Regions from separate parts of the Paenarthrobacter sp. C1 genome, predicted to be linked through region 2. Evidence: predicted binding sites of a transcription regulator. Region 2 holds the regulator's gene; each other region holds the start of a gene.

Region 1 (7,114 bases), 880 kb from region 2:
GTTGTGTCCGGAGCGCAGGAAGGCCCCCATGCTGCCGGGCAACGGAACGGTGAGAATCAAACCCCGCGCGCCGGTCACAGCCTTCCAGGACCCGGCCAGGGCGCGCATGGAGAGAACCTCCGGACCGCCTACCGTCCGCAGGTGGTGCAGCGAAGGAAGAGAATCCGACAACGCTTCTTCCAACAGAACTGCTGCAACATCCGCCGGAGAAATCGTCTGGAAATCCACGCCTTTGAACACTGGGATCAGCCCGACCCGGGAACCCGCAGCGAAGACCCCAGCAACCAGACTGTGGAACTGGGTCGCCCTGACCACCACGGTTTCCAGCGGCGCCCCGGCATACTTTCGTTCCTTATCGGCTTTGGACACGTAATAGGGAAAGCTGCTGATATCACAATTGATGATGGAGAGCATCACGGCTCTTGGGACGCCGCTGGTGTGGGCGGCAGCCAGAAGCCTCGCGCCGCCGTCGGCGAATTGTTTTTGCGCCTTGCCGAACTGGCCTTCGAGGCAGTCAATAACGACGTCGGCACCCGCCATAGCGGCCGCCAGGCCTTCACCTGTGGTGACGTCGCCGGCGAAGTTAGTGGCGCCGTCGTGATGACTTGCCGAACCGACCGGCGGAACGTGCCGGCTGAGGACTGAAACCTTATGCCCTGCCGCCAAAGCGAGCCGGACAACCTCGCGGCCCACCTGTCCGGTGCCACCAGCGACGCAGATGGAACTCATGGTTCGTTACGCGCGGCGTCGTTGCAGGACATCGTCCAGGTTGCTCAGGGCACTCGGGGCCTTGGCTGAAGCGACTGCGGTAGCAGCGTCAGTTTGCCCGGCGGCCTGCTTCAGGACGGGCTTGCCGACAGGTTTCGGGGCCTCCGGAAGGTCAAGGGGCTCCGGCGCCGGACGGGGCGCCTTGGCAGCGTCGACATACGTGGGCTTGGGAACCTCTACGGGCTTCCAGCTCGCACCTTTGGAGTCAACGGCGGCCTGCGCCGACTCGTCGCCGGCCGCAACTGCGACGGCCAACGCCGCTTGGCGAAGTTCGACCGCCGACAGGCGGGCGGCCTCACGACTGGTGGCTTCGGCGTCGAAAACTGTGGTTTCCTTCGCCTCTACAACCGGCTCCTTCGGCAAGTAGCGTGCCGGTGTCGGAATGGGCGACGCCTGCGCTGCACGGCGTGCGCGTCGTTCACGAAGATCCCGAAGGGCGAGCTTACGCAAAACGACGACGGCGACCACCGCACCGATGAACGAGACCAGGGGCAACCAGACAGAGCCCGTGCCGAAAAGACGGAGTATGCCGGAAACGATTGCCGTCACGAGCAAGGCAAGTCCGGACACCGCCAGTGTGAGCCGCGCGTAGCGGATGGTGAACGGAGTGCTGGACGACTTCCCCAGGGACGGCTCTGACGCGCGGGATTCCTGGGGCGACGCCTGTGCTTTGCTGTGCATGGTCTCCATCGGTTTCTCCTGCTGAGGTGCCAAAGTCAGTACCACCCCTGCCTGCGGTTCGTCTGGTTCGTCGTCGAAAGCCTCTGCTGGAACAGCGGCCGCTTGGACTTGTTGCCGCCTGTTCCGAAGAACGTACGGCGCCACCCAGACCATCCACAGCGCGACAGTGACCACGAGTATCACTGAGCTGCTGAGAGGGAAGTCCACATTCAAAACCGTAGAAGCAAATCACCGGGGGTGGCGGCATTGCGGCCGGTGTGTCGTGGTCGAGTCCGCAAATGACTGGAGATAAAGCTGAAAAGCCCTATGACCTGCCCGTTTGTCCTTTGAGCCATCTGCGCAAGAGACCCTCCGGGACTTCTTCGGAGGTCAACGCGAAGGAGCGATGGTCAGCCCACTGTCCGTTGATGTGCAGATACCTTTCCCGGTACCCTTCGTCGCGGAATCCGAGCTTTTCCACCACGCGCAGGCTGGGCCCGTTTTCGGGGCGGATATTGATTTCCATCCGGTGCAGACCCAACACGGTGAAGCAGTGGTCGGTGGCCATGGCTACAGCTGTGGGAGCGATCCCGCGCCCGGCCCGGTCTTTGTCCACCCAATAGCCAAGCGTGGCCATCATGGCCGATCCCCACACAATCGACGAGACCGTCAATTGGCCAACGATGGCGGGCTCCCGCGCGCCTGCCGTGCGTTCAACGATGACGAACGGCAATGCGGTGGACTGTCGGGCCTGCTCGTTCAGGGACGAAACCATTTGGCGGTAGCTGGGGAGGCGGCCACCCGGAGCCGGGTTGGACGCCTCCCACGGTGCCAGCCAATCACTGTTCCGGGAACGGACCTCGGACCATTCCCGCTTGTCGCGATAGCGGATGGGCCGAAGGGCCAGGTCTCCGCACTCCAGCGTTACCGGCCAGATCGCAGACCCGTACATCCGTGTTACTGGGGAAGCGTGGCGGTGAAGTTCGGCAGCCACTCGCGCAGCTCAGGACCAAGGTCTTCGCGTTCGCACGCGAGCTCGATGCACGCCTTCAGGTAGCTGAGCTTGTCGCCGGTGTCATAGCGGCGGCCGCGGAACACCACGCCGTACACGCCATAGCCTTCGCCTTCGCCGGCAGCCAGGACCTCAAGCGCATCGGTCAGCTGGATTTCGCCACCGCGGCCGGGGCCGGTCTGCTCCAGGACTTCGAAGACGGCCGGGTGCAGCACGTAGCGGCCAATCACGGCGAGGTTGGACGGCGCCTCTTCCGGCGACGGCTTTTCCACCAGCTGCTTGATACGGACGTAACCGTCCTCGCCGATGTCCTCGACGTCGGCGCAACCGTAAGCGCTGATCTTGGAAGGCTCGACCTCGATCAGGGCTACCACGGAACCGCCGGTCTTCTGCTGGACCGCAATCATTTCGCTCAGGAGGTCGTCGCGGGCGTCGATGAGGTCATCGCCCAGCAGGACGGCAAAAGGCTCGTAGCCGACGTGCTGCTTTGCACGAAGGACTGCGTGGCCGAGGCCGTTCGGGTCGCCTTGGCGGACATAGTGGATGTCGCCCAGGTTGGTAGCCGACTGAATCGCTTCCAGCTTGGCGGTGTCGCCCTTCTCAGCCAGGGTCGCTTCAAGCGCCGGAACACGGTCAAAGTGGTCTTCCAGGGCGCGCTTGCTGCGTCCTGTGATCATGAGGACGTCGTGCAGGCCAACCTTCACCGCTTCTTCGACGACGTACTGGATGGCGGGCTTATCGACCACAGGCAGCATTTCCTTCGGCATCGCCTTGGTGGCGGGAAGGAACCGGGTACCAAGACCCGCTGCGGGGATGACGGCCTTACGGACAGCGTTGTTATCGAGAGTCACCGGACTAATGTAACGGAAGGAAGAGAGCATCAGGTAAACCCCCCGCCGCGCGGGCCGCACATTTTATTGCCGGCAACACACAAGGAAACACTTTAACCGGACCCGACGAACCCCCAGGATTGGATACAGATGGCGTCGAAAGAAGACATCCGCCGCAACCGGCGGCTGTACAGAAGGGCCCTGACACCAGGGCAAATCGCTGATGCGGGCGAAGCGATAGCCCGGCACGGTTCCTCTTGGGCCAGCTCCGTCACGTCCGGAACACCGTCGTCGTTCGCGGTGTACGTGGGAGTCGCCTTCGAGCCGCCCACCATGCCACTGCTTGAAGCCCTCCACGAAGCGGGCCATGAAGTCCTGCTCCCCGTCTGCGAACCGGAACGGCAACTGAGTTGGGTGTATTGGACGCCGTCCACGGTCTTCACACGGTCCGCCTACGCTCCCATCGACGAACCCACCGGTGAGCGCTTGGACAGTTCAGTGGTCGCTTCGACGGCCGGAATCTTCATGCCGGCCACCGCAGTGGACCGGGACGGGAACAGGATTGGCCAAGGCGGCGGTTATTACGACCGACTCCTGCAGGGCCTGGACGCGTCCGGCCGGCGGCCGCCCACCATCGCGGTGGTGTACGACGACGATCTGTTGCCTTCAGGCTCCATACCCGCCGAGGCCTTCGATCGCCCCGTGCGGGAAGTGCTGACACCTTCGGGCGTTGTGGTTCTCGACAACGCAGCGGAGCCCGTCTGACTCCCGGTCATTTCCGGCGGGTTCCGGTTGGTGAGCTCCGGCACAAGTGCTGGCACACCTCAGGGGGACGGATGATAGAATTGGCACTCAGGCCCTGGGACTGCTAATGCGGAAGTTATTCGGCACGGCGGAGCAGGACCTGAACTTTGTCCTAAAGGAGGAACTCAGTGCCCACATACGCATACGCCTGCAAAGACTGTGACCATGCCTTCGACATCGTCCAGTCCTTCTCAGACAGCTCCCTGACAGAGTGCCCTGAATGCAAAGGCACGCTGCGCAAGAAGTTCAACAGCGTGGGCGTCGTCTTCAAGGGCTCTGGTTTCTACCGCACTGACTCCCGCGACGCCAAGGGCAGCACAGTATCCGCTGCGCCCACGTCACCGGCTGCACCCGCAGCTGCGGCCACGCCCGCTCCCGCACCGGCCGCCGCGGCGAGCTAGCTCCGGAACTTTTCCACATAGGCAACCCGGCCCCTGTTAGGCGGCCGGGGCTGCTGACTACCGTGGCGGCATGTCACACTCCGCCCGTAGCGCCTCCCTTGCCCATGCCGAGCGTTCAGCTGGAACAGCTGGACATGAACGGTTGCCGTACCACCCCTCGCCCTCCCCCAGGCGCTTTCCACGGGGGTTCGGCCGTGCGCGGCGCAACGGACCTCCAAAGCGAAAGCCCACACTCAGGGCGTGGCTTTCCCGCAACCGGCGGCTTTGCGTCGCGCTGCTTCTATGCCTTGCTGCCGGTCTGGCGGTACAGCAGCTGACTCCTGTGTCGGCCGCCCGGGTCAGCGTCCTGGTCGCAGCCCGTGATCTACCAGCCGGCGCGAGCCTGAAGGAGTCAGATTTCACCAGGGTCGATGTCGCAGCCGAACTGGCCATATCCGCGTGGGTGGATGACGTCGCGACCCTGGTTGGGCGCCAGCTGGCCTCTCCTTTGGGCAAGGGACAAACACCCACGGACTCAAGCCTCCTGGGCCCTGGCTTGCTCGCGGGCACTCCTGCAGGTTCCGCTGCCGTCCCCCTGCGCATGGCCGATCCTTCTTCCATCCAGCTTCTGTCGCCGGGGCAGCTGGTGACCGTTGTCCTCACAGCGTCCGGCAGTTATGACGAATCCCGCCAGAGCCAGGTTTTGGCTGGCCCTGTTCCTGTTCTCTGGACTTCGGCCCAGGGCGGCAAGGCCGGCGAATGGCTTGGCACCAGCGATACAGAAGGGCTGGTGGTGGTCGCTGCCAACCCCCAACAAGCAGAAAAGCTTGCCGGCGCATCCACGCAAGGCAAGCTTTTCTTTGTTCTGGTCAGCCCATGAAGCTGCTCAATCGCTCATCCCCAGTGCGGGGGCTTCTGTTCCTTCAACCACTGCTCGTGGTCATAGCCTGCTTCATCGCCCCATCTGCGGGGATCGTCCTCCGCGGCCTTGGTGGGGAGGATGCCGCCCGAGCTGTGCTTGGCAGCCGTCGGCTCGGCGGCTTTTTCAGCTGCCGTGTTGTCCGATCCACTGTTCTCCCCGGCAGAGCCGTCGGTGGAACCATTTCCTTGTTCCGTCATTGGTGCTTCTTTCCTGTCCCCTGTCTGGTCCCGCGTCCCCTTGGCATCCTCCTCGGGTTGGTGATCCGGGCCGGTGGCCGGGGAACGGGTGAACACAGGCTGAGCCTTGTCCAGATTCAATTGTTCAACATCCATGTCCAGGAAGCCATGCTGAGATGACTCGGCAGCCTTCGGAATGTGGTTTTCCAGTCCAAGGTAGGAACCGATGCGATCGGCGCAGGAGGACGGGTCCGTGAAGACTTCGATCGTCCACAGCGACATGTAACGCCACCCCATGCGCTCCAGCAGTTGAGGCCGCAGCCGGCTGCGTTCACGGACACTCATGCGCCGGTATCGTTCCGTGCCATCGGACTCGATGGCGACGGGCGTGGGAATTTCAGCACCTTCCCTGCCAATGGTGTGCACAGGATCAGCGGCTGCGGCTATGTCCAGCACACCGTCGTAAAGGTGCCAGACACGGGCGCCGCGGGCACGCAGTCGTTCGCCAAGATCCGCCACCAACGGGTCCTCGCCAAGTGCTTGCTCGCTGGCAACGGCACGGGATGCCGGGGTTCCGAGATTGCTGTTCCCCGAGAGCTCCCTGTCCAGCAACTCGTAGAAGTCCACTGCGCCGTGCGCCAGGCGATCGAGGTCGAGGTCCTCGGGCCGGAAGCAGCTCAGGACGTGCATGGAGCGCCGGGCCCTGGTCATGGCCAAGGCAAAGCGGTTACGCCCACCCTCAGTGGACAGCGGTCCAAAGGAGTGGAGCGCCCGGCCATGCGGGGTGCGTCCATACCCGAGGGAGAAGATCACATGGTCCCGCACCAAGCCCTGCGCGCGTTCCAGATCCACCACGCGGAAGGATTCGGGGCCGGCGGCGAAGAAGGAAGACAGCAATGGATGGTTCGGTAGTTGGAGCCTGATGGCCTCGCCGATCCTGGCAGCGTGGCGCAGGCTTGCCGTCACCACAGCCAAGCTGGTGCGGGGACGCAGCGTGGCATGTTCAAAGACAAGATCCACCACCCGGTTGACCTCGGCAGTGACGGACTCGACCCCCTCGTGATCGGCGCCCGGAAGGCCGGTGCCGTCAGGGATGTACTCCACAAGGATCGAGCGATCCAATCCCGTAACCGAGTTGCCGTCGGGCAGCCGCTTCAGGCCGCCGTCGTAGTAGTTCTTGCTCAGCTGCAGGATCAAGTCTTCATCCACTGCCCGATACACCCAATTCAACTGCCACGATGGCAGGACCCTGGCCAAGGCCTTGAAGGCACTCTCCACAGTCTCGTGGCTCGCGACTCCGGCAACCGGGGGTTCGACGGCCACGCTGAAGGTCCGCGCATTGGCAATCTTCGCGTCGCCGAAAGCAACTACCTGCCGTGCACGGGCGATCGCGGGAAGGACCGCTTGCAACGAGGTGGACTCAGCGTCGATGACCACAACGGCATCAAACTTCTGCTCAGCCGGCAGGACGCCGGTCAGCAGGTACGGGCTGACCGACCACACCGGGACAAGCAACGGCACGAGGTCCGGGGCTTGGGCGCTCAGCGCAGGCAGGGTAACCC
Region 2 (7,114 bases):
GTGGCTCCCGGCTCGTCCATCAGCTCAATGTGCAATTTCTCCATGGCGGGTTCGTCCACCAGCAGGATGGACAGCTCTGCCTGGGGGTGGATATACAGGCGCTCAAAGATGAAGCGGGACAACGTCACCAGCTGCGCTTCATCCACTGCCACGCCGGACTCGTTGTTGACTTCAATGCTCATTTACGTTCTCCACGTTTAGGTGTGTGTGCTGCCTCTGCGCGGTGGGCATCATCCCACGCGCTGTAGGCGGAGACGATATCGCCCACCAGGCGGTGCCGTACTACGTCTGCGGCCTCGAGGATGGAGAAATTCACGTCGTCGATCCCGGTCAGGATTTCCCGGACAATACGCAGCCCGGACGTTGCTCCGAAGGGCAGGTCGATCTGCGTGACGTCACCGGTGACCACCATTTTGGAGCCAAAGCCAAGCCGGGTCAGGAACATCTTCATCTGTTCCGGAGTGGTGTTCTGGGCTTCATCAAGGATGATGAAGGCGTCGTTGAGGGTCCGACCACGCATGTAGGCCAACGGAGCCACTTCGATGGTGCCCGCCGCCATCAATCGCGGGATGGATTCCGGATCCATCATGTCGTGCAGGGCATCGTAAAGGGGGCGCAGATAGGGGTCGATCTTGTCGCTCAGAGTGCCTGGAAGGAATCCCAGCCTCTCCCCCGCTTCAACGGCGGGCCGCGTCAGGATGATCCGGCTGACTTCCTTCATTTGGAGCGCCTGGACGGCCTTGGCCATGGCCAGGTAGGTCTTGCCCGTACCTGCAGGGCCAATTCCGAAAATCACCGTGTTGTCGTCAATGGCGTCAACATAGTTTTTCTGGTTCAGCGTCTTGGGCCTGATGGTCTTGCCACGGCTGGAAAGAATGTTGTGGGTCAGGACGTCCGCAGGGTTCTGCACAGACTGGGTCCGCAGGAGGGACACCAACTGCTGGAGCACATCAGGCGTTACCAATGTCCCCTTCGCCACAAGACCGCGCACTTCCTCAAGGAGGCGCATGATGCGGGGAATGACGGTTGCGGGACCTGTCATGGAAAGCTCGTTGCCCCGGACGTGGAAGTTGACGTCCTGGAACTGTTCCTCGATGTACCGCAGGGCTTCATCGTGGCTGCCCAGCGAGTGAACCATCTGGTCGGAGTTGTCGAAGGTGACAACTTCCGTGCGCGTGCCCGGTAAGGTGTGCGGGAACTCGGTGGTCGGCTGGTTCCCGTTTCCGGTCCTGAGCCGCCCGTTCAAAGATTCACTCATAGTGCTGGCCGTACGGCCTGTTCTCCTCCGGTTGATCGTATGACGCAATCCTACGCCAGCGCGGCCCGGGATGAACCTCGCCAATGGTCCGGATCACTGCCGCCGCTGCACTGCCGACATTTTGTCTCAACTCGGCATCAAGCCGGTATCAATCATGTTTCAGTTGGCCGGCGTCCGCAGAAACCCGGCCGGACGCCGTCGACGATGTGCCAAGCTGGCATAGCGGGGGTGGTCGAGCCCCCGCAGTTCCGACCCCAGCGGCCCGCCCCATAGGCGGCCGCGTTTTGCATCGTAAGACAGGAAACGCCATCACCGAGCCAGCGAGCAACGGAAGCGGCGCACGCAAGCGGACCAAGTCCGCCGTCGTTGCGCCGGCGATGCTTGCTGTCATGCTGCTCACTGGTTGCATCGCAAACGGCGGAGGGGGCAGCCAGGCGACACAGAGCTCGCCTCCGATGACAGTCCAGGACGCCCCTGCGAGCAACGCACCACTGGAAACGACGCAGGCGTCCACCAAGATTCCCGTCTACTGGATCGGGCGGAGCAAGGAGGAGGTCTACCTCTACCGTGAGTTCCGGGACATTTCCGGTGACGGCAATCCTGTGACGACGGCCCTGCGGATCATGATGGCGGAAAAGCCCCTGGATCACGACTTCTTCACGCCCTGGCAGGAACCAGGAAGCCTGGCGACCTCCATCTCGGGGAAAAACGTGATCACCGTTGATGTGTCCCGCGACGCCTTCAACTCAAACCTCGATGCCGGGATGGCGCAACGGGCCATCCAGCAGCTGGTTTACACCGCGTCGGCCGCGGCATCGTCCTCCGGACTCATCAACTCCGGACAGCAGATCCAAGTGGTCATTCTCGTTGACGGACACAAGGACTACATGGCGTTCGGGCAAGTGAAACTTGGCGAACCCATGACGCGTGATGCTTCCTTGGTGGCGCCGCTGTGGATCATCGATCCGCAGGAGGACGTGTCCCTGCCCCCTGGTTTGATCAAGTTCAACGGGCGCACCACGGACAATTCACGGCCCATCAGCTGGCAGATCCTTCAGGACAACGGCAAGGGTGAGAAGTCGAGCCTGCTCACGGGCCAGACCAAAGCAACCGGCGAACCCGGGCAGTATGGTCTGTTCAGCTTCAGCGCGACACTGAAACCCGGAAAATATGAATTGCGGGTAACCGAGGTCGACGATGCCGGCAAGGCCATCGAATCGAGCACGGACACCCGGTTGTTCACCGTGGCCTGATTCGACGTTCGCCGGCTACCAGCGACCGAGGACGTCGCTGGCCAGGACGACGGCGGCGGGTCCCGCCGTCGACGACCGCAGGACATGGTGACCCAAGAGGGCCGTCACGGCCCCTGCATCGCTAAGCCGCGTCACTTCACGCGGCGAGATCCCGCCCTCAGGCCCCACGATCAACAGAACCTCACTGGGTGAAGCGCCGTTGACATCCAGCCTCTCCAGGACCTCCCGCAGAGGGTTTTTGGCGTCCTCGTGAAGAATGACGGCCAAGTCGGCCTCGGCAACGGCTTTCACCAAACCGCTGGAGTCGACGATCGGGCGGACTGGAGGTACCCAGGCCCTGCGCGCCTGCTTTGCAGCCGCAGTGACCACTGACTCCCATTTCGCATGCGCCTTGGCTGCCCGCTCCGCTTTCCAGCGCACGATGGATCGCTCCGACTGCCAGGGAATCACGGCATCAATGCCCAGTTCCGTTGCCGTCTCGATTGCGAGCTCGTCGCGATCACCCTTGGCCAACGCCTGAACCAGTACCAATCGAACGTCCGGCTGGGCTTCGAAGACGATGTCGGTGGCGGTGACCGTCAGGGCACCGGGCGTCGCTTCGGCGACCACTCCAGTGAGACGGGCACCTGCGCCGTCGGCGATGTCAACGGACTCACCGACGGCCAAGCGCTTCACCGTCACTGCGTGACGGGCCTCCGGACCCTCCAGGACAAAATTAGTACCGGGCGCTACGTGGCTGAGGCTACCGGCCGGCGTAAAGAAAACGGGGTTGCTCACCGCTACAGGTTACCGAGCTTGTCCCGGAGCTTTGCGAACATGCCACCACTGGCCACCAGTTTTCCTTCGGTGAACTGCTCACCGCGGAGCTTGGCAAGCTGCTGGAGGAGTTCTTCCTGTGCATGGTCCAGTTTGGTAGGTGTTTCCACATGCAGGTGAACCTTGAGATCGCCGCGGCCGTAGCCCCGCAGGTGCGTTACGCCGAGGCCACGAAGGGTGATGACCTCTCCGGACTGCGTGCCTGCCTTCACTTCGATGTCCTGTGCGCCGTCGAACGTCTCAAGCTGCACGTCGGTCCCCAAGGCAGCAGCCGTCATGGGCACGCTGAGGGTGGCGTGGAGGTCGTCGCCTTCGCGTACGAACGTGGAATCGTTGTTGACGCGGATCTCCACGTAGAGATCACCGGCCGGACCACCTGCGGGTCCTGCTTCGCCCTGGCCGGACAGCTGGATTCGCGTACCGGTAGCGACGCCGGCGGGAACCTTGATGGTGAGCGAACGGCGGCTCCTGATGCGTCCCTGGCCGTTGCATTCGTTGCAGGGATCCTTGATGACGGTGCCGAAGCCTTCACAGGAACCACAGGGGGCGGTGGTCATGACCTGCCCCAGGATGGAGCGGACGGCGCGCTGAACCTGGCCGCTGCCACCACAGATGTCGCAGCGTTCAGGGTGGGTGCCCGGGCGGCAGCAGCTGCCGTCGCAGGTGGGGCAGACCACGGCTGTGTCCACTTCAAGCTTCTTGTTGACGCCGAACACGGCATCCTTGAGGTCGATCCGAACGCTGATAAGGGCGTCCTGGCCACGTCGTACGCGGGAGGCGGGCCCTCCGTGTCCACCGCCGCCGCCAAAGAACGTGTCGAAGATGTCCTGGAAGGCGAAGCCCTGGCCGGCGTAGCCGCCGCCGAAGCCGTTATCAGTGCCGTTCTCGTTGCCCGTGGCATCGTAGACGCGACGCTTCTGGGGATCTGACAACACTTCGTAAGCGTGCGTCACGGCCTTGAACTGCTCCGCGACATCTTCACCCGGGTTTACGTCCGGGTGGAGTTTCCGCGCCAACTTGCGGTACGCCTTTTTGATCTCTTCCCCGGTGGCTTCCGGCGAGACTCCCAAAACGTCATAGTGGCTGCTCAAAGTCGGTATCTCTTCCTGGTTGTACTGCGGATGTTTTCCCGGGCCGGTGTTCAGCCGCCGAGAATGCGGGAAAGGTAACGGGCCACGGCACGAACTGCTGCCATGGTGGTGGGATAGTCCATGCGGGTCGGTCCAAGGATTCCCACCTTGGCGCCGGAACCGTAGCCGGTGGCCACTACAGAGGCCTCGGCCAGGCCGTCGTACGGATTCTCCCGGCCAATGCTGACTGTCACGCCCCGGGGATCGTCTCCCATGTCCGACAACAACCGGAGCATGACAACTTGTTCCTCAAGGGCTTCAAGCACGGGACCGATGCTTAGCGGGAAGTCAACGTTGGAACGTGCGAGGTTGGCCGTACCGGCCATCAGAATGCGTTCCTCACGGCTGGTGTCGCTCAGGGATTCCAAGCCATTGGCCAGCCTTTGGGCGAGGGCACGAAGATCCGGCGGGCAAAGGGCCACCACCGACGGTAACACCTGCGGCAGGAGTGCCAGCTGGGTGCCGGCGATGCTGCCGAGGAATCGTGACCTCAACAACATCAAAGCCTCGTTCCCCACGTCCGAACCGGCGTCGATGACTTTTTGCACGACGCTCCCGGTGTCCGCAATGAGGACCACCAGCACCTGTTTGGGGGCCAGCAGAACGAACTCCGCGTGGCGGACCAATGCGCGGTGCGAGTGCGGATACTGCACGACGGCGACCTGGTTGGTCAGCTGGGAAAGGAGCCGTACTGTGCGCTCAAGAATGTCATCGACGTCGTCGGGTCCCTCAAGCAGCGAATGAATTGCCCGACGCTCGGCGGCGGACAACGGCTTGACCTGGGAGATGCGGTCAACGAACAGGCGATAGCCCTTGTCAGTGGGGATTCGGCCGGCGCTGGTATGCGGGGCGGCAATGAGACCTTCTTCTTCCAGGACAGCCATGTCATTGCGGATGGTGGCACTGGAAACACCCAGGTGATGACGCTCAACGAGGGCTTTCGATCCCACCGGCTCCCGGGAATGCACGTAATCCTCAACGATGGCACGCAGCACTTCCAATTTGCGTGGCTCACTCATTGCTACACCTCCTGACGACTGCCATGGTCCATGGGACCGGTCCCCGCGGGACCTCCAATGGATCACCGCACACTTAGCACTCAACATGCCCAAGTGCTAACAAGTCTAGTATGAGCCACCACGTTGTTAGCATTGAAACCGTCCGAGGACTGCATCCAGGGCGGCGTCCCGATACCGGCTGACGGCAACCCGCCCCTGTCCCCTTTCACATCACCACAGAGGTAGGAATTCCTTGGCTTTCGACAATTGGGGCCCGCAGGACCTGACCGCTCCAGCCAAACGCCAGCTCCCTGAGGTGCCGGTGCAACGCGGCATGGTCCTCGAAGACGTCCAGTCAGGATGGGTGGGCGAAGTCACCCGGGTGGAAAAGACCGGTGGCATGCACATCGTGTCGCTCGAGGACAGGCGCGGTAAAACTAAGTCGTTCCAACTCGGGTACGGATTCCTTCTCGAAGGACAAGCGATCAGGTTGATGCCTCCGGCCCCTCGCCGGCCCGCTTCAGCGGTTCAGGCGAATCGCACGGCCTCGGGTTCGGTAAAGGTCCAGGGGCAACGGGCGCAGGTCGCGAAGGCCAGCCGCATCTGGGTGGAGGGCAAGCACGACGCTGAACTCGTGGAGAAAGTCTGGGGTGACGACCTCCGTGTTGAAGGAATTGTGGTGGAACCGCTCCACGGCGTGGACGACCTCAAGTCCGCCATTGCCGACTTCCGACCCGGTCCCGGCCGCCGCCTTGGCATCCTGGTGGACCACCTCGTGGCGGGCTCAAAGGAGTCCCGGATCGCGGCCGAGGCCATGACTGTCCCCGGCGCTGCAGGCAACGTCCTGATCGTGGGCCACCCTTATGTGGACGTGTGGCAGGCCATCCGGCCGAAGGTCCTGGGCATCGAGCAATGGCCCGCCGTTGCCCGCGGCACTGATTGGAAGACCGGGATTCTCACGGCCTTCGGTTGGCCCCACGAAACAGCGGAGGACATCGGGCTGGGCTGGCAGCGCCTGCTGGGCGCAGTGCACAGCTATGCGGACCTTGAGGCATCGTTGTTGGGGCGTGTGGAAGAAGTCATCGACTTCCTCACCGTCCCGTAGTCCACGGTCCGGATCATCAGGATCCGGCATGCTTCCGGGGCGTTGGTCCCGGGAAGGACGCGCGGCCCGGTATTCTTGGACAGCAACACAGCAGCATCTTTAAAGCATTTAAAGCAAAGGGAAGACACCGTGGCAGATAACGCTCCTGAAGAACCGGGCAGCGCCGCAGGCCGGCCCCAGTACCATGGCGCCCCTGCCAACGCACTCCCGTTGACAGCCAGCGAGGACAGGCAGTGGGCCACTTTGGCGCACTTCGGCGGCATCCTTGGATGCTTGCCGGCTCTCCTGATCTACCTGATTTTCCGCGACCGCGGGCCGTTCACTGCGCAGGAATCCAAGGAGGCACTGAATTTCACTTTGCCTCCCACCATTGCCGCCGTCTTGGCCAACATCCTTGTTCTGCTGCCGGTGGTGGGAAACATTTTTGCCGTCATTGCCACGGGTATCTGGGTGGCACTGACGTGCTTCTCTGTTTCAGCGGGCATCCGGGTCAACCACGGCCAGCCCCACCGCTACCGTTTCAACCTGCGCTGGATCAAGTAGGACCCCGATCC
Region 3 (7,114 bases), 1.5 Mb from region 2:
TTCCCACGGGCCGGCTGGTGTCCTCGGTGCAGGATGCCATCAACGGCTTCCCGGTGACTGCCGCAGGCCGGTTCCTCTCCACGCTGCTGACCTTTGGCGCGATCGTTGCGGGCATCGGCGTGGCCGTGGTGGTCGGGACACTCATGGGCAGTGCCGTCCTCGACGTCACCCAGACGTTCCCCGACGCGTACCCGCTGTGGGGCCAGGCCATCCTGATCGCCGTCGCCGTAGTGGCAATCGGCGTGACGGAACAGACCCAGATGCGGTTGTTGATTCCGACGGCGGCAGTCGGGTTGGTAGGTTTCTTCGTTTTGTGGGGGGTCGGCCAGGCCGGCCTGGGGGACCGTTTGTCTCCAGCCGTTGCGGCCGTGGCCATTGGCCTCCTGGCCCGTGTGGTGGCGTTGAAGCTGGGTGCCCCGCAGCTGGTGGTGGCTGTTCCGGCCGCGCTCATCCTGCTGCCGGGGCTCACCATTTTCCGGTCAATGTATGCCTTGACCGTGGAAGGCGGCAACATCCTGCTGGGTGCGGGCGGAATGCTGAATGCAGGCGCGATCGTACTCGGGGTAGCCGCTGGAATCGTTCTCGGCGACAACCTCGCCAGGCCGCTGACCAAGGGTCTTTCCAGCAACGAACGCCGCCGGGTGCGCCGGCGCTAGGCCGCCTCCCCCCTCCGGAGTTTTTGTACAGATGTTGCCCCTAAAAGGCCTTTTTAGGGGCAATATCTGTACAAAAAGTCAGCTAGATCTGGCCGACGGGAAGCTTCTTCTCCGCCTGGAAGACTTCCTCCACACGGCCCAGGGCCCAGTACCCGGACAACGAAACCTGCGAACGCTCCAGGCCGCGCTGGACGAAGAAGATCTCCCTCAGGCCCTTCATGTACCCCCGCTCGCCGTGCGCGAAGACGTCGACGCGTCCCGGCAGCCATTCGGTGCTGCGCAGGGCGTCCAGAAGTAGCGCGCTGGAGCCGGCCGGCGTGCCCTTGCGCAGCAGCCAGTGCAGTTCGACGCCGTGGGGCGCTGCGAGGGGAAGAATGTCGGCTTCGCTGTCCACCTCGAGGTAGGCGGTTCCCCGGGCGTCGGCGTCCAGGGCCTCAATGCATGCGGCGATCGCAGGGATCGCTGCGTCATCTCCGGCAAACAGGTACCAGTCGGCGTCGGGGGATGGGTTGTAGCCGCCGCCCGGACCAGTGAAAATCAGCGAATCCCCGGGCCCGGCCTTGGCCGCCCAAGGACCTGCAAGGCCTTCATCCCCGTGCACCACGAAGTCGATGGCCAGTTCCTGTGCCTCCAGGTCCACCCAGCGGATGGTGTAGGTCCGGGTATGCGGCCACTGTTCGCGTGGCATGGTCTCGCGGATGGCCCACAAGTCCAAGGGCTGCTCGTAGTCGATGCCGTCCTGCGGGAAGACGATCTTGACGTAGCGGTCCACGTAGTCGTTGTTGACGTAGTCGTTGAACCCCGGACCGCCGGCCACGATCCGCACCATGTGGGGCGAAAGGCGCTCGTTCCGCAAGACGGTCAGGTTGACCTGCGGACGGCTTTTGCGTGTGGCGGACGAGGTGACGGGGAGAGCAGTCATATAGGTAAGCCTAAGCTAATCGACTGGGCCCCGGCCGGGTATGAGTCGAAGGTTACAAACGCTCCCTCACGTTCCGCGTGCTTGGGCCGCACGCTTCCTCACATTCGGCGTGCTTGGGCCGCACGCTTCCTCACGTCCTACAGGACCGGGAGTTCCCAGTCGACAGGTTCCGCGCCTTGTTCGACCAACAATGCGTTGGTCCTGCTGAAGGGTTTGGAACCGAAGAAGCCCCGGGACGCCGAGAGCGGGCTTGGATGGACGGAGACCACCGACGGCGCCCCCTCCAGCAGCGGCACCACACTTTCGGCGTCTTTGCCCCACAGGATTGCGACCAGCGGCTTCTGCCGTCCCGCACCGTCCGTCCGCTGTGCGACGGCGGTGACTGCCGCCGTCGTGATGGCCTCCCATCCTTTCCCGCGGTGGGCGCCGGCATTGCGGGCCTCGACCGTGAGGACGCGGTTCAAGAGGAGGACGCCTTGCTCCGTCCATGCGCTGAGATCGCCATGGACGCGGGGTGGGAGGCCGAGGTCGTCATGAAGCTCTCGGTAAATGTTGGCAAGGCTGCGGGGGATGGGCCGTGTTTCGCGCGAGACGGAGAAGGAAAGTCCCACGGCGTGTCCCGGTGTCGGATAGGGATCCTGGCCCAGGAGGAGGACTTTGACGTCGGACAAGGGTTGCTGGAACGCCCGGAGGATGTTCCCGGAGGCGGGGAGGATCTGTTTGCCGTCGTTGGCACGCCGGGCGGCGTAGGCCAAAGCATCGCGCAGTTGGCCTTCGACTGGACGCAGGGCATCGGCCCAGTCGGGAGCCATCAGCTCCTCAATCGGACGGTCAAGCAGCGCAGCCAAGCCCGCGTCCTCCGGGCCCGCAGGTTCAAGATCAAAGAGAGCATCCTCGCCAGTCACCCGGCCATTGTCTCCCGCGTGGCGGAGGTCGGGCGAATGACAGTGATGTTATTCGCCCGTAACATGGGGGTAGGACATTTTCCCCAACAAGCGTCGAAGGAGTGTGCCGTGGCAGAACCAGCACCGGAACCAATGGCGCCGCAGGCCGACGGGTTGGCCTTGGAAGATCTCACGGCCGGTACCCGAAGCGACTCCCCGTTGAGTGAGCGTGATCAGCAGATGTTGGCGCTGGAACGGCAGTGGTGGAAGTATGCCGGCGCGAAAGAACAGGCTATCCGGGAGCTCTTCGACCTCTCTGCCACCCACTATTACCAGATCCTGAATGCACTGATCGACACCGAGGACGCGCTGGCCCACGACCCCATGCTCGTCAAGAGATTGCGTAGACTACGTACGTCCCGCCAACGCGCGCGGACAGCGCGGCGCTTGGGGTCGGACGCGTAAATCGCCAGGCTGATCTGTCAGCAGCAACCAGCAAGGACAACGCTTCACCATGACCAAATATGCCAGGGACGAATTCGACCAGGTCCCACAGAACACCTCCCGGCAGGGCGTTCATCGCGACGGCCAGGACATTGCGCGTCCCACCTTGTGGCCGGTTCTGACTGTTGGAGCTGTGGCTCTGGTGCTCGGCCTCGTAGCGTTCCTCATCCTGCCGAACCTTGGGCTTGTCGCGCCCAGCGCGTCGTCAAACGTCTCGACGCCGGTACCCCAGCAAACATCCACCTCGCCGTCCGCTGCGCCTTCCGAATCGAGCAGCGCCCCGCCCGCTTCCAGCGAACCGAGCACCCAGCCGACGCCGTCGAGCACTCCGTCAGCGACGCCGTCATCGGCGCCGGTGGACAAGAGCGTTCCGGTGGCGGTTTACAACGGGGCAGGTACTGCCGGCTTGGCGGGCAGGGTTGCAGGCCTGGTGCAGGGCGGTGGCTGGACGCTCAGCACGGTAGCCAACTGGGGCGGCATTCCCCAGCAGACTTCGGTGATCTTCTACAACGCTCCGGCGCAGAAGGCCAATGCAGAGGCCTTGGGAACCCTCCTGGGCATCCAGACGATCATTGAGACCCCGGATGTGCAGCAGCCGCTGGTTGTCGTAGCGGGACCCGGCTACCAGTAACGGCGCGACTCCACGGCCCAAAACGGCCAACTCGGTTAAGCCTCAATAACAAAACCAGCACCCCGCCCATTGGGGGCAGCGCCGGCGGAGTGACTGTGGTTACAGTGGACTAATTCCGGTCCGGAGATCCCGGCAACCGGTCTTGGCTACTGCGAAAGTGTGGGCATCATGGCATTGGGAACCGTCAAATGGTTCAACGCCGAAAAGGGCTACGGATTCATCACTGTGGATGAGTCCGGCGACGACGTCTTCGTGCACTGGTCGGCTATCCAGATGGATGGCTTCCGTGCCCTCGAGGAGGGCCAAAGGGTTGAGTTCGAACTGGGGGAGGGCCAGAAGGGACCGCAGGCCGAGGGTGTTCGAGTCGCCTGACTTTCAGGGTTGTCCCGCATCGCCATCAGCTATCGGCTGAAACCCGTGTTTTTACTGCGAAAAGTGGAGGCTCTGCTTGCACTCTCCCCGGTCGAGTGCTAATTATTGATTTAGCACTCCTGCGGTTCGACTGCTAAATCCGGCCCGGGTTTCCCCGGTGGCGGACAGTGGTGGGATCGCTGGGAGATCAAGAAACACCTTGGTGGGGTGAGGTTCGGAACGCGGGGCATACAGAGGCCGCACGTGAAGGACCGTCCGTCGCGGGCACCCCATCTGACAGGTACCTTCTTAACGACTGTCCCGAAAGGACTACCGCCGTTATGGCCAAGATCATTGCATTTGATGAAGAGGCACGCCGCGGCCTCGAGCGGGGCCTGAACATCCTCGCAGACGCCGTCAAGGTCACCCTCGGCCCGCGTGGACGCAACGTCGTCCTCGAAAAGAAGTGGGGCGCCCCCACGATCACCAACGATGGCGTTTCCATCGCCAAGGAGATCGAGCTGGACGATCCTTACGAGAAGATCGGTGCAGAACTGGTCAAGGAAGTTGCCAAGAAGACGGATGACGTCGCTGGCGACGGTACCACCACTGCAACCGTCCTCGCCCAGGCACTGGTGAAGGAAGGCCTGCGCAACGTTGCCGCAGGCGCCGACCCGCTGTCCCTCAAGCGCGGTATCGAGAAGGCTGTTGAGGCAGTCATCAGCGAACTGCTGGCCTCCGCCAAGGAAATCGAAACCAAGGAAGAGATCGCAGCTACGGCTTCCATCTCTGCCGGTGACCCGGAAATCGGCAGCCTGATCGCCGAAGCCCTGGACAAGGTGGGCAAGGAAGGCGTCATCACGGTTGAAGAGTCCAACACCTTCGGCCTGGAACTTGAGCTCACCGAAGGCATGCGCTTCGACAAGGGCTACATCTCCGCTTACTTCGTCACGGACGCAGAACGCCAGGAAACGGTCCTCGAAGACCCGTACATCCTGATCGTCAACTCCAAGATCTCCAACGTGAAGGAACTCGTCACGGTTCTGGAGAAGGTCATGCAGTCCAACAAGCCGCTGCTGATCATCGCCGAAGACATCGAGGGCGAGGCCCTGGCCACCCTGATCGTCAACAAGATCCGTGGCACCTTCAAGTCTGTTGCCGTCAAGGCTCCGGGCTTCGGTGACCGCCGCAAGGCCCAGCTGGCCGACATCGCCATCCTCACCGGTGGCCAGGTCATCTCCGAAGAAGTTGGCCTCAAGCTCGAAAACGCCGGCCTGGACCTCCTCGGCACCGCCCGCAAGGTTGTTGTCACCAAGGACGAGACCACCATCGTTGAAGGTGCCGGCGACGCTGACGCAATCGCAGGCCGCGTGGCCCAGATCCGCGCCGAGATCGAGAACTCCGACTCCGACTACGACCGCGAGAAGCTGCAGGAACGCTTGGCCAAGCTGGCCGGCGGCGTTGCAGTCATCAAGGCCGGTGCCGCCACCGAAGTTGAGCTCAAGGAACGCAAGCACCGCATCGAGGACGCAGTCCGCAACGCGAAGGCTGCTGTTGAAGAAGGCATCGTTGCCGGTGGTGGCGTTGCCCTCATCCAGGCAGGCGCCAAGGCATTCGCCAACCTCACCCTGCAGGGTGACGAGGCAACGGGTGCCAACATCGTCAAGGTTGCCATCGACGCACCGCTGAAGCAGATCGCTTTCAACGCCGGCCTGGAGCCGGGCGTTGTGGTGGACAAGGTTCGCGGCCTGCCTTCCGGCCACGGCCTGAACGCTGCCACGGGCGTCTACGAAGACCTTCTGGCTGCCGGCGTCAACGACCCCGTAAAGGTCACCCGCTCGGCTCTCCAGAACGCTGCTTCCATCGCTGGTCTCTTCCTGACCACCGAAGCTGTTGTTGCAGACAAGCCCGAGAAGAACGCTCCGGCTCCCGGCGGCGACGACATGGGCGGCATGGGCGGCTTCTAAGCCCCACAGCTGTAGCGATACAGCGCCAGGCTCACGCTTGAAAACACGCGACGGCGGTCCCCACTCCGGTGGGGGCCGCCGTTGTGCGTCTGCGGCCAAGTTTTCTGGAGCCTGCTGCTGCTGGCTGCCGGGGCGCGGGCGCGTTTAAGTGTCGGTGCGGTCTGGCAGGATTAATGCATGACGATTATTGCTGCCGCCGATGGGTCTGCCCTCGGTAATCCTGGACCGGCCGGCTGGGCCTGGTACGTTGATGACTCCTGTTGGCGCGCGGGAGGGTGGCCGCACGGCACCAACAACCAGGGTGAATTGATGGCTGTGCTTGACCTTTTCCGGTCAACAGCCCACGTACCTCACGAAGAACTGCTGATCCTTTGCGACAGCCAATACGTCATCAATTGCATAACCAAGTGGATGCCGGGCTGGAAGCGAAAGGGTTGGCGGAAGGCCGATGGGAAGCCCGTCTTGAATGTGGACCTCCTCAAAGAGATCGACCAAGCGATCGCGGGACGCAAGTACACGTTTGAGTGGGTCAAGGGCCATGCCGGCCATGACCTCAATGAGGCAGCGGACGAGCGCGCACGCGCGGTGGCCACGGCTTATCAGCAGGGCATAGCGCCGCGCAGTGGCCCCGGCTTCCCTGGAGCCCAGGAGAAGGCAACCGCTGCCGGGAAGGGATCCCCGGCAGCGACGACGGTATCGGAGGTACCGGTCCGGTCCGAGCCCGTTGCCGTGGCCTCCGGGGTCGCTTCTGTGTCCGCCTCGAATGCACTTCCGGCGTCCGTGCGTCCCGACCGGAGCATCCGGCCGCATTTCGAGCCCACCTTGTTTGGCGAGGCGGGCCTCTTCGGCCAGCCCGACCTGTTCAGCGAACTGGGAGATGACACTTCAGCGCCCGAGCTCTCGGCTGAGGACACCGTCCTTGCCTTGGAACGCGAACTGCTCAGGCCGGACGTCAGGGCCGACATCGGAAGGATCGGAGTTCTCCTTCACCCGGACTTCGCCGAGATCGGCAGCTCGGGACGCTACTGGACCCGCGATGCCATGATGATGGCCCTGGAAGAAGACCCGGGAGAGGCAACGGAACTGGAACTCCTGAGCGCGGACCGGCTCAGCGAAAACACCATCCTGCTGACTTACCGCAGTTTCAGCCATTCCGGTTCAGCGCTCCGCAGCTCCGTCTGGACGCTCGACCGGGGCCA
Region 4 (7,114 bases), 910 kb from region 2:
CACGTTCCGCCGCTGGATCTGTGCACGGACAACGGGGCCATGGTGGCGGCGCTGGGCGCCCAGCTGATCATGGCCGGCATCGACCCCAGCGGAGTGGAGTTCGCACCGGATTCCTCCATGCCTGTCACCACAGTGTCAGTACCTGCCCAGGCCGCCGGCCCGGGCAGGTAAACCGGGAACCGCTAGGCGTCGGGACCTTTTCGCATCTGCTGGACGAGGTCCATGACCACTGCCTGCAGGTCGCCGTTGTGTTCGGCGGCGACGCGGCGCTGCCGCTGGTAGCTGGCACCGCGTTCGACAATCTTCAGGACATCGGCCAGTTCTTCGGAGCAGCCAAGCTTGGCTGCCACAGGCTCAAGCCGCGCGGCGGTTTCGGCCAGGTGCTCGGTAACGAGCTGCTCGTTGCCCGCGGCATCGAGGATGATGATGGCTTCCATGCCGTAGCGGGCAGCGCGCCACTTGTTTTCCTGCACGTGCCACGGAGGCATGGTGGGGATGCTGCCCCCGGCATCAAGAATGGAGGAGAATTCGTCCACCAGGCACTGGGTCAGGGCCGCGATGGCACCGACTTCCTCAAGGGTTGCCAGGCCGTCACAGATGCGCATTTCGATGGTGCCAAGGTTGGCAACCGGGCGGATGTCCCAGCGGATTTCGGAGGTTGAGTCGATCACTCCGGTGGTGAACATGTCCTGGACGTAGGACTCGTACGCCTCCCAGGTTTCGAACTGGAACGGCAGGCCGGCTGTCGGAAGCTGCTGGAACATGAGCGCGCGTTGTGATGCGTACCCTGTTTCCTCACCGGCCCAGTACGGGCTGGAAGCTGACAATGCCTGGAAGTGCGGAAAGTAGTTGACCAGGCCATCCAGGACGGGGAGGACTTTTTCTTTCCTGTCGATGCCCACGTGGACGTGAACGCCGTAGATGACCATTTGGCGTCCCCACCATTGGGTACGCTCGATCAGTTTGGCGTAGCGCTCTTTGTCGGTGACCGGCTGCAGCAGGGGAGGGCTGAAGGGGTGGCTGCCGGCGCAAAACACTTCGACACCCATGGGATCGGTGACTTCGCGCACTGCGGCGAGGGACCGGCTGAGGTCCTCTTTGGCTTCGTTGACGGTCTCGCAGATGCCAGTGACGAGTTCCACCGTGTTGAGGAGCAGTTCGCGCTTGATATGGGGGTGTTCGTCGTCCTCATTGAGGTCCGGGTGGTTTGCCGCAACGCCTTTCAGGACGTCGTTCGCGACGGATACCAGTTCCCCTGTGCGTGCATTGACGAGCGCCAACTCCCATTCCACACCCAGTGTCGATTGCCTGGATGGCGCAAAATCAATCTGCACGTAGTCCCCTCGGTTTGTACTGTCCGGCTATGTGTACTGTCCGGCAATGTGTTGTTTCGGCCGGACACGGTTCCCGCTGCGGGGCCGCCAGCGGTCGGATCAAGTCTAATGCAGCCGGAACTCGCATGATTGCGGCGGGTGCGCGGGAGAAATGATCCGTCATTTGCTAATGCGAACCATTCGCATTAGAGTGTGTCCCATGCACCTCACGATCGTCAGTTCCTTGGACAGCCAATGCCGTGAGGCAGCCACTGAAAGACTGGGGTGGACCCATGCCAATTCCGTGGTGGTCCTCCACGACCTCCTGGATGGCTCACTGGTCCTGCGGCGCGTTTACCGCAACGGCCGGTTGTTCGAACGCGGGACGACGGTCCTGGAGCACGGTTGCCTTAGCTGCACCGTCCGGCTTGACGTGGTCCCGACGGCGGAACGACTCGCCGCCTGCGGCTTCGACCACGTCGTCCTGGGCCTGCCGCCAGGCGTCGCAGCCGGAATGGCCGTGGCGGAGCTCCGCAGTGGGCTCAGCCGCCCGGCGGTCATCGACAACGCCGTGCTCGCCTTGGACCCCGCAGAGTTGGACGACCACATCTGGGACCGTCACACCCTGTTTGAGTCCGGCTTCACGTCCATGCCCCAGGACGAGCGGACCAGTGGCGAATTCCTGGTCGGCGAATTCGGACACGTGGACACCGTGATGACCTATCCGGGATTGGGTGCCGTGCTGACGGGGGATCCCCGCGAGGGTTCGCCGCAGTGGGTGTCGGGGGTGGAGTTGCTCGGCGAATTGGCACCCCATGCAACCGTTGCCGCAGCGGCCGATGATTTCCGGCCGGGCTGCTTCGACCCCGCCGAAGCAGCGGCCCGCAACCGTCCCGGCGTCGTGCGTGTGCCCCTGGCTGAAACGGAAGGTTCCTTCCGGACCGTGCTCCATCGGGCTGCCCGGCCACTTCATCCGGGCCGTTTCAGGGAGGCGCTTCCGCGCTTGGCTGTCGGCATGCACTGGATGCGGGGCCGCCTGTGGATCGCCTCCGCTCCCACCAAGCGGATAGCTGTCCAAGGCATAGGTCCACGGATCTGGCTCGAGAGCACGGGCAATTGGATGGCCGATTCCACGGAAGCAGCCCCCATGGGAGAAGGCCTGCGCGGAGAAGTGGGTGCCGACGTCGACGCTTTCCTCGACTGGCACCCCAGCCACGGGGACCGCGGAACCGTCCTGGCCATCACTGGGCGGTCCGACGATGTTGACGCCGCGGAAATCCGTGAACTCCTGGAAGGCTGCCAGCTGACGGAGGCCGAAATGGCCATGGATGCCGACGCGTGGGATGACCCCCTGGAACTCAGCGACGCCCTCTAAGCCAAACACCAACAAAAAGGAGAAACACCATGAAGGTCCGAAACTCGCTGCGTGCACTCAAGAAGATCCCCGGGGCGCAAATCGTCCGCAGGCGTGGCCGCACGTTCGTCATCAACAAGAACAACCCGCGCATGAAGGCCCGCCAGGGCTGACCGCACGGAAGCCTGGAGGGGCGTTGTTTAATGGGTGGATGCCCATCCTGAACAAAGACATGTCATTGTGCATTTCGCTCGCGGCCCGGCCCAGCAACATCGGGACGAGGTTCCATAACTATCTGTACGATCTGCTCGGCCTGAACTTTGTCTACAAGGCATTCGCCCCCGCGGACATCACCCTTGCGGTGGCGGGCATCCGCGGCCTCCCGATCCGGGGTGCCGCGGTGTCCATGCCCTACAAAGAGGCAGTCATTCCGCTGGTTGACGTCATGGATCCGTCGGCCAAGGCCATCGATTCGGTGAACACCATCGTGAACAACGACGGCGTCCTCACTGCCTACAACACCGATTACATCGCGATCGCCAGGCTTCTGAAGGACCATGAAGTCCCCAGCGGCCATACTGTCCTGCTCCGCGGCGCCGGGGGAATGGCCAAAGCTGTTGCGGCCGCCCTGAGGGACGCCGGGTTCACTGCCGTCACCATCGTGGCCCGCAACGAAACCACCGGCCGAGCGCTCGCCGACCTCTACGGCTTCGATTGGCAGGACGACGTCAACGGAGCCACCGCGGACCTCATCATCAACGTCACCCCGCTGGGCATGGCCGGCGCGGACGAAACCGCCCAGTCCTTTGACGACGCCACCATCGCAGCCGCGCAGGTGGTGTTCGATGTGGTGGCCCTTCCCTCCGAAACGCCGCTCATCACCGCCGCGCGCGCTGCGGGCAAGCCGGTCATCACAGGAGCCGAGGTCATCGCCATTCAGGCCGAGGAACAGTTCGTCCTGTACACCGGCGTTCGCCCGACGCCCGGCCAAGTACGGGAGGCCTCGGAATTCTCGCGTCGCTGACGCCGCAGGCCTGCTAAGCCTGGGCGGTCACCGGTTCCACCACGACAGCCACTCTTTCCTCGCCGATCCTGGTGAGGACAAGGGTGGCTGTTTTCGCATCTTTGCCCTTGGCGGGTTTGGCGGGGAGCAGCTGCTTCCGCAGTTCCTCGGGTGTCACTGCCGTGCCGCGCTTCTTGATATCCAGCACGGTGATGTTGTTTGACTTCACCCACGCTTTGAGGGCCTTGACGTTGTACGGCATCACGTCCAGCACCTTGTAGGCCCGGGCAAACGGAGTGTCGTGGAGTTCCGGGGCGCAGATATACGCGATGTGCTCGTCCACCAGGTGCCCGCCCAGCCGCTCGGCGACGTCGGCCACCAGGCCCGCGCGGATCACCGCACCGTCGGGTTCGTAGAGAAAGCCTTCAACAGGCCCGACGGCGGCTTCCGGGCCACCGCCGAAGTCCTCGCCGCTGGTGATTTCGGCGGCGCCCTGGCTGCCAAGGAGCAATGCGGCGCGGCGGACGCCCGGGCGGGCTACTGAGTTGAACCACAGGGTGGCCTCGGTGACATCGCCGCCCACGGAGACCCATTGGGCCTCGCAGCCCGAAGGCACCGAGTCGTGGGGGATGCCCGGGCCCATCTTTACCCCTACCGCACGCCCTGTGGCCGCCACGCTCTCCACGAAGGACAACGGGGGCGAGAACGCCTCCGGGTCCCAGATTCTTTTGGTTCCCGACGTGGACGTGGTGCGTCGGGCAGGGTCCATCCACACGCCGTCGATGCCCTCGAGGTCCATTGATTCCGCGTCCGAGTGCACCACCGTTGCATGCGGGAAAGGCATGAGGTTGATCATGGCGCAGGCAGCGGTGGTTTCGTCCATCTCCACAGCGGTGACAGCAATGTCCATGGAAGCCATCGCCATGGAATCGGCGCCGAGGCCGCAGCCGAGATCGGCCACGTGGGTGATGCCGGCCTGGGCAAAACGTTCGGCGTGGCGGGCGGCGACGTTCAGCCGGGTTGCCTGCTCCAGGCCCGCCTGGGTGAACAGCATCTGCCGGGCGAATTCGCCGAACTTCGCCTCAGCCCGGGTCCGTAAACGGGACTGCGTGAGCACGGCGGCCACGAGTTCCGGGGAGTGGCCGGCCTTGCGGAGGCTGGCATTGACGCTGAAGGCATCAGCCTCACGGTAGGGTCCCAGCGAGGCAAGAAGCTCCCAACCTTCAGTGGTCAATAAAGGTGCGATCTGTTCCTGCGGTGCATGAGGCATGGGAACAAGCCTAACGTCGCGCGTCATGGCTGCGTGACTGGGGAATCAGCCGGATAGGGTTGTTTTCATGGAAGACAACGCAGCACCACAGCCCTCCCGCCTCACCACGTATGCCCGTCCCGCCCTGATCGCGGGCGCTGTCATCGCGGTGGTCTGCATAGGCTTGCTGATCGTTATTTTCGCGCTGGATTCCTTCAACGCAGCGGCCTACTCCGTCAGTGGCAAGAGCGTGAACGATGCGACGGATGAGGCACGCGACATCCGCGACCTCTACGCCGGTGCGCGCCTCGGCGGGATCATCGCGCTGGTGGTTTCCGGCATCGTGGCGGTGGCTTCGGCGGTGGTGCTCTACCTGAACCGCGGCAGCGCTTCCTTGGATGAGTACGACGACGGCGAAGACTACGACCTTGATGACCTCAGGGACCAGTGACAACGTTCACCGATGACGAAATGCTGGCACTCACCTTGACCGAGTGCTAACGCCTTACATAGAGTCTAGTTAGCACTCTCCCCTTGAGGGTGCTAATCACGCCAGGCGTCCACCGGCACCGCGACGACGGTTGTACGCCACGGCACCCTAGTTCTTAGTCCATGAATCAGCTCATGAAAAGGAGAGTCCGAGTGTCGGTCTCGATTAAGCCTCTTGAGGATCGTATTGTTGTTCGCCCGCTCGAAGCAGAGCAGACCACGGCTTCCGGCCTGGTTATTCCGGACTCCGCGCAGGAGAAGCCGCAGGAAGGCGAAGTTGTTGCAATCGGCCCCGGCCGCTTCGATGACAACGGCAACCGCGTACCGGTTGACGTAGCTGTTGGCGACGTCGTCATCTACTCCAAGTACGGTGGAACCGAAGTCAAGACCGGCGGCAGCGAGTACCTCGTTCTGTCCGCCCGCGACGTCCTTGCGATCGTCGTAAAGTAACTTCCTGGAGCCCCGCACCGCCGTCGCGTTGGAATCATTCCGAGCGTCAGCGGTGCGGGTTTTCTGTCTCGAAAGGACACAACCATGGCAAAGCAGCTTGCTTTTAACGATGCTGCCCGCCGGTCTCTTGAGGCCGGTATCGACAAGCTCGCCAACACTGTCAAGGTGACGCTGGGCCCGCGCGGCCGCAACGTCGTCCTGGACAAGAAGTGGGGCGCCCCCACGATCACCAACGATGGTGTCACCATCGCCCGTGAAGTTGAGCTTGACGACCCCTACGAGAACCTTGGCGCCCAGCTTGCCAAGGAAGTAGCCACCAAGACCAATGACGTTGCCGGTGACGGCACCACTACGGCAACCGTGCTGGCCCAGGCCCTGGTCAAGGAAGGCCTGCGCAACGTTGCTGCCGGCGCAGCTCCCGGCGAGATCAAGCGGGGCATCGAAGTTGCAGTGGAAGCCGTCGCTGCACGCCTCCTGGAGAATGCCCGCGAAGTCGAAGGCACCCAGGTAGCCAACGTCGCAGCCATCTCCGCGCAGAGCGATGAAGTCGGCGAGCTCCTCGCCGAGGCCTTCGGCAAGGTAGGCAAGGATGGTGTCATCACCATCGAAGAGTCCTCCACCACGCAGACCGAGCTGGTCCTGACCGAGGGCATGCAGTTCGACAAGGGCTACCTCTCCCCGTACTTCGTCACCGACGCAGAACGCCAGGAAGCTGTCCTCGAAGACGCCCTCATCCTGATCAACCAGGGCAAGATCTCCTCGCTGCAGGACTTCCTGCCGCTGCTCGAGAAGGCCCTGCAGGCCAACAAGCCCCTCTTCATCATCGCTGAGGACATCGAAGGCGAAGCCCTTTCCACCCTGATCGTCAACCGTATCCGCGGCACGCTCAACGTCGTTGCCGTCAAGGCTCCGGGCTTCGGCGATCGCCGCAAGGCCATGCTCCAGGACATCGCTACGTTGACCGGTGCGCAGGTAGTTTCCCCGGACCTGGGCCTGACGCTGGACTCCGTTGGCCTCGAGGTACTCGGTACCGCCCGCCGCATCACGGTCACCAAGGACAACACCACCATCGTTGACGGTGCCGGTTCGGCCCAGGACGTTGCCGACCGCGTTGCACAGCTCCGCGCTGAGCTGACCCGGACGGATTCCGACTGGGACAAGGAAAAGCTGCAGGAACGCCTGGCCAAGCTCGCTGGCGGCATCGGCGTCATCAAGGTTGGCGCAGCCACCGAGGTTGAGCTGAAGGAAAAGAAGCA

What was found. Region 2 encodes HrcA, which represses chaperone genes, less so after heat shock. Its sites were predicted from a motif close to TTNGCACTCGNNNNNNNCGAGTGCNAA; they were not measured.
Region 1: a site for HrcA is predicted at 4,116-4,142, ahead of ACNAOU_RS15665 (FmdB family zinc ribbon protein). Genes of this name have one in related genera too.
Region 3: a site for HrcA is predicted at 4,080-4,106, ahead of groL (chaperonin GroEL). Genes of this name have one in related genera too.
Region 4: a site for HrcA is predicted at 5,394-5,420, ahead of groES (co-chaperone GroES). Genes of this name have one in related genera too.

What each region holds. Positions count from the first base shown of each region.
Region 1 covers NZ_CP186052.1:3,345,823-3,352,936, forward strand. The annotation lists gene ACNAOU_RS15640 (SDR family oxidoreductase) at 1-729, opposite strand, end outside; gene ACNAOU_RS15645 (hypothetical protein) at 736-1,623, opposite strand; gene ACNAOU_RS15650 (GNAT family N-acetyltransferase) at 1,754-2,380, opposite strand; gene galU (UTP--glucose-1-phosphate uridylyltransferase GalU) at 2,386-3,321, opposite strand; gene ACNAOU_RS15660 (5-formyltetrahydrofolate cyclo-ligase) at 3,421-4,035, shown strand; gene ACNAOU_RS15665 (FmdB family zinc ribbon protein) at 4,203-4,475, shown strand; gene ACNAOU_RS15670 (RcpC/CpaB family pilus assembly protein) at 4,798-5,334, shown strand; gene ACNAOU_RS15675 (AAA family ATPase) at 5,349-7,114, opposite strand, start outside.
Region 2 covers NZ_CP186052.1:2,465,474-2,472,587, forward strand. The annotation lists gene ybeY (rRNA maturation RNase YbeY) at 1-182, opposite strand, end outside; gene ACNAOU_RS11525 (PhoH family protein) at 179-1,258, opposite strand; gene ACNAOU_RS11530 (GerMN domain-containing protein) at 1,636-2,511, shown strand; gene ACNAOU_RS11535 (16S rRNA (uracil(1498)-N(3))-methyltransferase) at 2,527-3,288, opposite strand; gene dnaJ (molecular chaperone DnaJ) at 3,291-4,418, opposite strand; gene hrcA (heat-inducible transcriptional repressor HrcA) at 4,469-5,476, opposite strand; gene ACNAOU_RS11550 (DUF3097 domain-containing protein) at 5,709-6,560, shown strand; gene ACNAOU_RS11555 (DUF4870 domain-containing protein) at 6,690-7,103, shown strand.
Region 3 covers NZ_CP186052.1:976,945-984,058, forward strand. The annotation lists gene ACNAOU_RS04735 (threonine/serine ThrE exporter family protein) at 1-656, shown strand, start outside; gene ACNAOU_RS04740 (siderophore-interacting protein) at 739-1,578, opposite strand; gene ACNAOU_RS04745 (uracil-DNA glycosylase) at 1,716-2,483, opposite strand; gene ACNAOU_RS04750 (DUF3263 domain-containing protein) at 2,592-2,927, shown strand; gene ACNAOU_RS04755 (LytR C-terminal domain-containing protein) at 2,977-3,597, shown strand; gene ACNAOU_RS04760 (cold-shock protein) at 3,766-3,969, shown strand; gene groL (chaperonin GroEL) at 4,290-5,915, shown strand; gene ACNAOU_RS04770 (RNase H family protein) at 6,093-7,114, shown strand, end outside.
Region 4 covers NZ_CP186052.1:3,373,296-3,380,409, reverse strand. The annotation lists gene tsaD (tRNA (adenosine(37)-N6)-threonylcarbamoyltransferase complex transferase subunit TsaD) at 1-171, shown strand, start outside; gene ACNAOU_RS15780 (glutamate--cysteine ligase) at 183-1,334, opposite strand; gene ACNAOU_RS15775 (GTP-binding protein) at 1,534-2,688, shown strand; gene ykgO (type B 50S ribosomal protein L36) at 2,718-2,840, shown strand; gene ACNAOU_RS15765 (shikimate 5-dehydrogenase) at 2,879-3,691, shown strand; gene ACNAOU_RS15760 (class I SAM-dependent methyltransferase) at 3,705-4,940, opposite strand; gene ACNAOU_RS15755 (hypothetical protein) at 5,008-5,370, shown strand; gene groES (co-chaperone GroES) at 5,562-5,858, shown strand; gene groL (chaperonin GroEL) at 5,943-7,114, shown strand, end outside.